Regions from separate parts of the Pseudomonas frederiksbergensis genome, predicted to be linked through region 3. Evidence: predicted binding sites of a transcription regulator. Region 3 holds the regulator's gene; each other region holds the start of a gene.

Region 1 (2,202 bases), 2.7 Mb from region 3:
AGCTCGCCGCTGGCGCTGTCCAGATCCGAGGCGCTGCGCTGCAAGCGGCTGAAGGTCTCGGCAAGGAAATCACGCAACGTATTGGCCGCGACAGCCAGCTTGCCCAGCTCATCCTGACGATTACTCGCCACCGGCTCGGCAAAGCGGCCCTGGCTCAAATGCGCAACGTATTCAATCAACTTGCGGATCGGTTCCACCAGATTGCGGTTGACCAGCCACAGGCTGAACAGGCCAATCAACAGACCCGACGCCAACATCACCAGGATTCCCAACAGCACGGTGCGATCGGCACTGGCGCTGATCAGCGTCGATTGCTCACGACCCTGCTTGCGCAATTCGTTGACCAACTCGCTCATCTGCTCGCTGGTGGCGCGGTCCACGCCCTTGACCGCGTTATCACCTGCTGCAGAATCGGCACCGGCGGCCAGATAGGCCTCTCGACCTTTTTGATAAGCACCGCCCAGTACCCGGTGCGCATCACGCAGGCTTTCAAGGCGGGTTTTGAGTGAGGCGTCGATACCCTGTTGGCGGATCAACTCACCGAGAATGTTCTGTACGTCGCCCTGACGGTCCTCATACTGCTTCCAGTATTTGTCCAGGTCAGCCGGTTGCTTGCCGCGCAACAGGACGTTTTTCCATTCCTGAACCTGGGCCTTGAATTGCAGGTTGGCTTCGTCAATCAGTTGCGAGGTACGTAACGGGCCTTCGATCAGGCTGCGATAGTTCTGCACCCCGCTGGAGAGAAAGTGAAAACAGGCCAGGGCAATCAGCAACATCGCGATCAGGCTGCCGCTCAGCAATGCCAGGATTTGAGTTCTCAGGGATTTTTGCAAAAACATCGAGTGATACTCATGACAGGGATAAGGCTCGCACCAGTAGGGCATGCGAGATGTCCGGACCTCCCTGTCAACAACATGCGGGCCTGACACCAATGTGCCTGAGCCAACTTAAGCGTCATCGGCGCGCCCCTCGATTTCTTGAACCGATCCGACCGTCGGTAGAAACCTCGTTGCGCGACTCATCAAACTGTCACCAAACCGTCAAACAGCATGGCCATGATGCCGCTCATGTGAGCCTGTGGAACGTACGACAGGCATTTCGTCGCAAAATCAGCGGATTAAGCACTTATTGGTTCAGCACCCGCAGAATCGGGCTTCAGTTTGCTACCTTGGTGCCGACTCTTAAGAGACCCGATGCATTCAGGAGGGGGAACCGTGAATCTGTACATCAATCAGCTTCAGAAGAAAGCTGACTTCAAAAGCGCCATCTACGCTGGCGATATCTTCCTGAACACCCAGCTCAATGCAGCAAAAGAACTCTGCGCTTTTGCTCAGGAAAGCATCACCGCCGCGTTTGACGGCGAGACTGACCACCAGGCCCTGCACCGCCTGATGCCGGTGGAAGAGTTCGTCGTGCTGGTGACCCGGCTCAAAGGCCAGTTCACCAATAGCCTGCGGGCGAAAGAGTTGATCCGTGGTTTCACCGAAGAAATCGGTGCGGCCCCCGAAGCATTCATCTTCGACGTGCCGCGGATTCGTGTTGTGCCCAATTACGATTACCTGCACGCGGGTGTCAGCTACGCGTACAAGCCCCATCGTGACACCTGGTACGGCGGCGTCGACTGCCAGATCAACACCTGGATGCCGGTCTATACGATCCAGCCGGACCAGACCATGATGATCAACCCGGCGTACTTCGATAAGCCGGTGAAGAACACGTCGGCGCAGTGGAGCCTTTCCGACTGGATCGGCGTACAACGCCAGCGCGCCAAGGACAACGTCAAGGAAGAAGTCCGTCAGCACCCGGTGCCAACCGAAGACATCGACCCGGCATCCGAGATCCGCATCGCCGGCAACACCGCCGAAATGCTGATTTTCTCGGGCTCACACCTGCACGGCACGGTTCCCAATTACACCGAACAAACCCGCTTCAGCGTGGATTTCCGCCTGATGCACCTTGACGACCTGAAGCACAAGCGCGGCGCGATCAACGTCGACAGCGCGTGCCCGGATGTCGGCGCCGGCTTCAAAGACTATTTCCACGCCCACGACTTCTCGAATTTCCAAGGAATCCAATCATGACCAAGCGTCGCATTACGCCTGCCGAGGCCCAATACAACGAAACCCGCGCTGGCGTTCTCAAGCGGGTCGACGCCGAGTACGTGGCCGATGCCCCCTTCGTGTTCGCCAACCGCATCGGCGT
Region 2 (2,202 bases), 330 kb from region 3:
CCCGCGACCGGTCAGGCGATTGGCTTCCTGGGTGGCGTCAGCGGTGCGTTGCACGTGGCTGGCGACTTCCTGGGTGGTGGCGGCCATCTGGTTGACAGCGGTTGCCACTTGTTCGGTCTCGACGCGCTGGCGTTCCAGGCCTGTCGAGCTTTTGTGTGCCAGGGTGTCGGACTGTCGAGCCTGTTCGGTCAGGTGCTCGGCGGTGTCTTGGAGGCGAGTCAGGCAGGTTTTCAGACGGGCTTCCTGGCTGAGGATCGACATTTCCAGGCGCGCTTGAGCGCCGCGGCTGTCGGTGTACATCTGCGCAATCAGCGGGTCGGACGTGGTCTGCTCGGCCAGGCGCAGCAAGCGCTTGAGACCGCGCTGTTGCCAGCTCAAGCCCAGTAGGCCGAGCGGCACGGACAGCCCGGCGGCCAAGACAAAACCCCACTGCGAGTTGAGCGTGGCGCCGATCATGAAGCTCAGTTGGCTGACCAGAATGAACGGCAACCAGTCTTGTAGCACCGGCAGCCATTTGTCTGTTTGAGGAATAGCCGACTTGCCCTGATTGATGCGTTGGTAGAGCGCTTCGGCGCGTCGGATCTGTTCGGCGGTGGGCTTGACCCGCACCGACTCGTAACCGACCACCTGATTGCCGTCGAACACCGGTGTGACATAGGCGTTAACCCAGTAGTGGTCACCGGTCTTGCAGCGATTCTTGACAATGCCCATCCATGGCAAGCCTTGTTTCAGTGTGCCCCACATGTGCGCGAAGACCGCAGTCGGGACGTCGGGGTGACGAACCAGGTTGTGCGGCGCACGGATCAGCTCCTCACGAGAAAACCCGCAGATTTCGACGAAAGCGTCGTTGCAGTAGGTGATCAGGCCTTTGGCATCGGTCGTGGAAATCAACCGTTGCTGAGCCGGGAAGGTCCGTTCGCGTTGTGTAATGGGCTGGTTATTACGCATGGCTTATTCAATCCGCAAGGCTTTGACAGGGTGTCGGCAATGCCAGGAATAAATTGAAAATTTATTTTCAATATTCAGCAGTGCCGCACATTGTTTGGTCTTCAACCCGCGAGCATCGGGTAGGTAAAGAGGCCAAAGTGCAGCAGATTCAAGCCAAAGTGCGTGGCGATTGCTGCCCCCAATCCACCGAAACGGTACGCCAGCCCGTAACCGACCCCGGCAAGGCTCGCCAGCAGCACCCATTGCCAGCCAGCGCCCAGGTGCGCCAAGCCGAACAACAGTGCGGTGCTGAGCAGGGCGAGGTGTTCGCCGTAGCGCAGGTGTTGCAGGCAACGGCTCAAACCACCCTGAATGTAACCGCGAAACAGCGCTTCCTCGACCAAGGTCACCAGCAGCAGGTTATTCAGCACCCAGAGCCAGGATTGATCGGGCCACTTCGGCGCCCAACTGATCATACCCAGCAGCAGCGCGCCACCCAAAGCGGCCAGCACACTCAAGGTCAGCGCCATGGCGGTGGCGTAAACGGACAGTCGTAGCGAGTGCCGGCCAACAATCCACGGGCAAACCAGCAACAGCCAGAAGCCAATCAGTGGTTTGTCCAGATTCAGGTACATGGAAAACGGCGCCGCATCAGCGGTGAAGCGTTCCGGTCCGATACCGTGACCGTTGTAGAAACCGGGAAGCCAGTGCATTGCCAGCGCCACCGCCAGGAAAATGAACAAGCCGTGACCCAGGACGCGGCCGACCTGGATCTGTTGCTGGCGAACGGCAAAACCGGCAAACAGTAACAACCCGACGGAAATGGCCGCCAGCCAGCCGAGTTGGCCGTAGATCAGGGCCAATGCGTAGCCGATGGAGAGGAGTGCCAGGTAGAGCCATGGCAGAGCATTCATGTGAAGTCCTTGTGAGCGGTGGTGCCAGTTTGGGCGCCAAGATCGCAGCCTGCGGCAGCTCCTACAGGGGAACACAATGCAGGAGCTGCCGCAGGCTGCGATCTTTTCTGAGGCGTGCGATTAAAGGGACGTTCGCGACGCAAACAAAAACACCGCCCGAAGGCGGTGTTTTTGTCAGTGCGACATTATGAAGCAATCAACTGTCGCAACACGTAATGCAGAATCCCTCCCGCTTTGAAGTATTCCACTTCGTTCAAGGTGTCGATCCGGCACAACACGTCCACCTTCTTGCTGCTGCCGTCTTCGCGGGTGATCAGCAGCGTCAGGTTCATTCGCGGCGTCAGCTCGACGCCCGTCAGCC
Region 3 (2,202 bases):
AAAATTGACGATCGCGCTATGCAATTCACGAGTGAGCTTGCCCACCTCCTGGTACAGGCCGCGGTCACGGGTCTGGTTGAGCTCATGGATCAGTTGCACAGCGTCGCCGAACCTGCCCTTTTCAAGGCTTTCGACCAGTTCCTGGGCATGTTTTTTCAGAGTCGATTCGAAATCGCCCTGTGAAGATTCTCTTTGCTCCATAGCTCCCCCCGTGGCGCAGTGGCTCCGCACATCAACCGATGCGTTCGAATATTTTTTCGATCTTCTCTTTCAACGCCTGGGCCGTGAAGGGTTTGACCACATAGCCGTTTACACCGGCTTGAGCGGCTTCGATGATCTGCTCGCGCTTGGCTTCGGCAGTGACCATCAACACCGGCAGGTGCTTGAGCTTTTCATCGGCGCGCACGTGACGCAGTAAATCGATACCGGTCATGCCAGGCATGTTCCAGTCCGTTACCAGAAAGTCGATGCTCCCGCTGTTGAGTACCGGAATGGCAGTGACGCCATCGTCGGCCTCGACCGTGTTGGTGAACCCAAGGTCACGCAACAGGTTTTTTATGATCCGCCGCATCGTTGAGAAGTCATCAACGATGAGGATTTTCATGTTCTTGTCCAATTCGACCTCCAAGCAGTCTTAAACGCGTTCAGCACCTGAACACGCCATTCAATCAATCAGGCAGAGCACTCAACGACTGTCGGAGCACAACGGATGAAGACCGACACAGCTTTACGCCATGCCTGTTTCGTTCGCAGTGTCCCCACACTGCTGTCAGCGCGCTCGCCACTCCCCCAAACGCCCCCGCAAACGGGCCGCGCACTGGCTGTGTAACTGGCTGACCCGCGATTCACTGACCCCCAGGACCTCACCGATTTCCTTGAGGTTCAGCTCTTCGTCGTAGTACAGCGCCAACACCAGTCGCTCACGCTCCGGCAAATTGGCAATCGCATCCGCCAGTGCAGCCTGAAAGCGTTCATCTTCCAGGTCACGCGACGGTTCGAGATGAGCACTCGCGCCATCCTCGTGCAGTCCTTCATGCTCGCCGTCCTGCAACAGATCGTCGAAGCTGAATAGGCGACTGCCCAAGGTGTCATTCAAAATCCCGTAATAATCGTCGAGACTCAATTGGAGTTCGGCCGCAACCTCGTGATCTTTAGCGTCACGCCCGGTTTTAGCTTCAATTGAGCGAATCGCGTCACTCACCATCCGGGTATTGCGGTGGACCGAGCGTGGCGCCCAGTCACCCTTGCGGACTTCATCGAGCATCGCGCCACGGATACGTATCCCCGCGTACGTCTCGAAACTCGCGCCTTTGCTCGCGTCGTATTTGGTCGACACTTCAAGCAAACCGATCATTCCTGCCTGGATCAGGTCTTCGACCTGAACACTGGCCGGCAAGCGGGCCAGCAGGTGATAGGCAATGCGTTTTACCAGTGGCGCGTAACGCTCGATCAGCTCGTACTGCGCGTCACGCGCCGACTTTTTGTACAGGTTGTAACCGCTGGCTGTCATAGAACCGGACCCGCAGTTTGCTGCACCAGACGCTCGACGAAAAACTCCAGGTGCCCACGCGGGTTGGCAGGCAGCGGCCAGGTATCGACTTTCTGCGCGATGGCCTTGAACGCCAGCGCACATTTGGAGCGAGGAAACGCTTCATACACAGCGCGCTGCTTCTGCACGGCCTTGCGCACGCATTCGTCGTAAGGAACCGCACCGACGTATTGTAAGGCGACGTCGAGAAAGCGGTCCGTGACCTTGGTCAACTTGGCGAACAGATTCCGTCCTTCCTGAGGGCTTTGCGCCATGTTGGCCAGCACGCGGAAGCGGTTCATGCCGTAATCGCGGTTGAGTAGTTTGATCAGCGCGTAGGCGTCGGTGATCGAGGTCGGCTCATCGCAAACCACCAGCAACACTTCCTGGGCTGCGCGAACAAAACTGACGACCGACTCACCAATACCCGCTGCCGTGTCGATCACCAATACGTCGAGATTATCGCCAATGTCGCTGAATGCCTGAATCAGGCCTGCATGCTGGGCCGGGCTCAGATGAACCATGCTCTGGGTACCGGACGCTGCGGGAACAATACGAATTCCGCCCGGCCCCTGAAGTAATACATCACGCAGTTCACAGCGGCCTTCGATGACGTCGGCCAGCGTACGCTTGGGCGTAAGCCCCAGCAGGACGTCGACGTTCGCCAGCCCCAG
Region 4 (2,202 bases), 1.1 Mb from region 3:
TGCTTGCGAGCGCTGAGTGCGGCTTGCTGGTGCAGTTGCTGCTGGACCTCGTCCATCGGTATTTGCAGGTAGAGGCTGGTCAGAAGTTGCCAGCGCAGGCAGTGAGGACTACCCCAGGCTTGCTGTGCTGATAACGCCAGGCCGTTGGCCAGCAACACCGTGTTGGCCGGTTGATTGAGCCAGCGGCGCAGGGTCGGATCGTCGTCGAGACGGTTTTGCTGGCGCAGCGGGTGATCGGCGTCGCGGGCGATATGCAGGACTTTCACCAGCTCGTGTTGTTCATCCTGTAGCAGTCGATAGCCTTGCCCTACCCAGATTGGCAGGCGCCAGACTTCCGCCAGTGCCAGGCCTAGCTCCAGCAGGCGCACGCCGAACAACTCTTTTTCGACCTTGCTCGCGGGCTCGCCCTTGTGGAGCACTCGCAGCTCCCAGTCTTCGAGCAGCTGCGGGAAGGTCAAGGCCAGTGGCCAGAACGGCGAGAGAAACAGCAGGCTACCCCAGTGGATGTCCTGCCAGAGCCGTGCCAGGCGGCTGGCAAAAAAACCATTGGCCTGTTGGGTCGCATGCTGGCTGATCAGTTGCAGCTGGCGCAGGGCCGGCGGGATGTCGTTCTGGGGCAGGGCGGGCAAGCGCGCGAGCAGTTCTTCGGTACGTTTGAGGCCGAGGCGATTGATGGCCACCTCCAGGTTCTCGCTGGGCTCGCTCAGGGTGCCGTGGGTGTGGCGATTGGCTTCGCGGATGACGCTGAGAGCCAGGGCCGGGCTGCCCTGCATCAATTCGGCAATATCGCGCAACGAGCTGCGATTGTCGGCGATTGCCTGGCAGACGCGATCATGGCTGGCTCGCGGCACGGGCAAGGTCACGCCATCGAGAAGCTTGACCCAGCCTACGAGTGTGGTCGGTTTAGCCGTTGGAACGGTCGTTTCATTAGCCATGGTTGGGCGCGATCATCGTCTGCATTAAACACACCCGGAGTGGGCCAAATTAGCTTTTCGCCTTAACTGGCTATAGTCTGGCGCAGTTTTGCCGATAAGTAGAAGAAGAGATTTTTTAACTTCCGAATATGACCTTGAACCCGACTCAGTAAGTACCTCCCTACCTATGGCTAAAATTATCGGCATCATCGTCGTATTCGCGAGCGTGCTCGGCGGATACGTGCTTTCCCACGGCAAGATTGCCGCCCTGATCCAACCGTTCGAGGTGATGATCATCGGCGGTGCAGCGCTGGGTGCATTCCTTCAGGCCAACCCCGGCTCCACGACGATGATCGTGCTCAAGAAGTCCTTGGGCATGTTCAGTTCGCGTTTCAGTCACACCTTCTATCTGGAAGTGCTGAGCCTGGTCTACGAGATCCTCAACAAGAGCCGTCGCGAAGGCATGATGGCAATTGAAGGCGATATTGAAGACGCCGCTGCCAGCCCGATTTTTGCCAAGTACCCGGCTGTCCTCAAAGACGACCGCATGACCGCGTTTATCTGCGATTACTTGCGCATCATGTCGTCTGGCAACATGGCGCCGCATGAACTTGAAGGGCTGTTCGACATGGAACTGTACAGCCTCAAGGAAGACCTGGAGCACCCCTCCCATGCGGTCAACGGTATCGCGGATGCGATGCCCGGTTTTGGTATCGTCGCGGCGGTACTCGGTATTGTGGTGACCATGGCCTCGCTGGGTGACGGCGATCAAAAAGCTATCGGCATGCACGTAGGTGCTGCTCTGGTAGGTACCTTCTTCGGTATTCTCGCCGCCTACGGTTTCTTTGGCCCGCTGGCGCACTCCCTGGCTCACGATGCCAAGGAAGAGCTGAACGTTTACGAGGCCATCAAGGCTTCGTTGGTGGCTTCGGCTTCCGGTATGCCGCCATCGCTGGCCGTGGAGTTCGGGCGCAAGGTTCTGTACCCGGCGCACCGTCCGAGCTTCGCCGAGCTGGAACAAGCGGTTCGCGGTCGCTAAGTCATGGAAAATAATCAGCCGATAATCATCAAGCGCGTCAAGCGCATTGCTGGCGGGCATCACGGGGGCGCGTGGAAAATCGCCTTCGCTGACTTCGCGACGGCGATGATGGCGTTCTTCCTGGTGTTGTGGCTGTTATCCACCGCCACACCGGAACAGAAGATCGCCATTGCCGGTTACTTCAAAGACCCGATCGGCTTCTCTGAAAGCGGTACGCCGTACATCATCGATCTGGGCGGCACGCCGGTG

The links. The regulator FliA, encoded in region 3, starts transcription of late flagellar genes. The targets are predictions, from matches to a motif close to CTAAAGTTTNNNNNNNNNNNGCCGNTAA.
Region 1: a site for FliA is predicted at 955-982, ahead of BLL42_RS20675 (methyl-accepting chemotaxis protein). Genes of this name have one in related genera too.
Region 2: a site for FliA is predicted at 979-1,006, ahead of BLL42_RS04560 (methyl-accepting chemotaxis protein). Genes of this name have one in related genera too.
Region 4: a site for FliA is predicted at 1,006-1,033, ahead of motA (flagellar motor stator protein MotA). Genes of this name have one in related genera too.

Annotation. Positions count from the first base shown of each region.
Region 1 covers NZ_CP017886.1:4,319,847-4,322,048, reverse strand. The annotation lists gene BLL42_RS20675 (methyl-accepting chemotaxis protein) at 1-839, opposite strand, end outside; gene BLL42_RS20670 (2OG-Fe(II) oxygenase family protein) at 1,215-2,081, shown strand; gene BLL42_RS20665 (TylF/MycF/NovP-related O-methyltransferase) at 2,078-2,202, shown strand, end outside.
Region 2 covers NZ_CP017886.1:912,081-914,282, reverse strand. The annotation lists gene BLL42_RS04560 (methyl-accepting chemotaxis protein) at 1-948, opposite strand, end outside; gene BLL42_RS04555 (CPBP family intramembrane glutamic endopeptidase) at 1,050-1,841, opposite strand; gene acnA (aconitate hydratase AcnA) at 2,027-2,202, opposite strand, start outside.
Region 3 covers NZ_CP017886.1:1,238,103-1,240,304, forward strand. The annotation lists gene BLL42_RS06235 (protein phosphatase CheZ) at 1-201, opposite strand, end outside; gene BLL42_RS06240 (chemotaxis response regulator CheY) at 233-604, opposite strand; gene fliA (RNA polymerase sigma factor FliA) at 770-1,510, opposite strand; gene fleN (flagellar synthesis regulator FleN) at 1,507-2,202, opposite strand, start outside.
Region 4 covers NZ_CP017886.1:2,334,135-2,336,336, reverse strand. The annotation lists gene BLL42_RS11350 (HDOD domain-containing protein) at 1-935, opposite strand, end outside; gene motA (flagellar motor stator protein MotA) at 1,102-1,953, shown strand; gene motB (flagellar motor protein MotB) at 1,957-2,202, shown strand, end outside.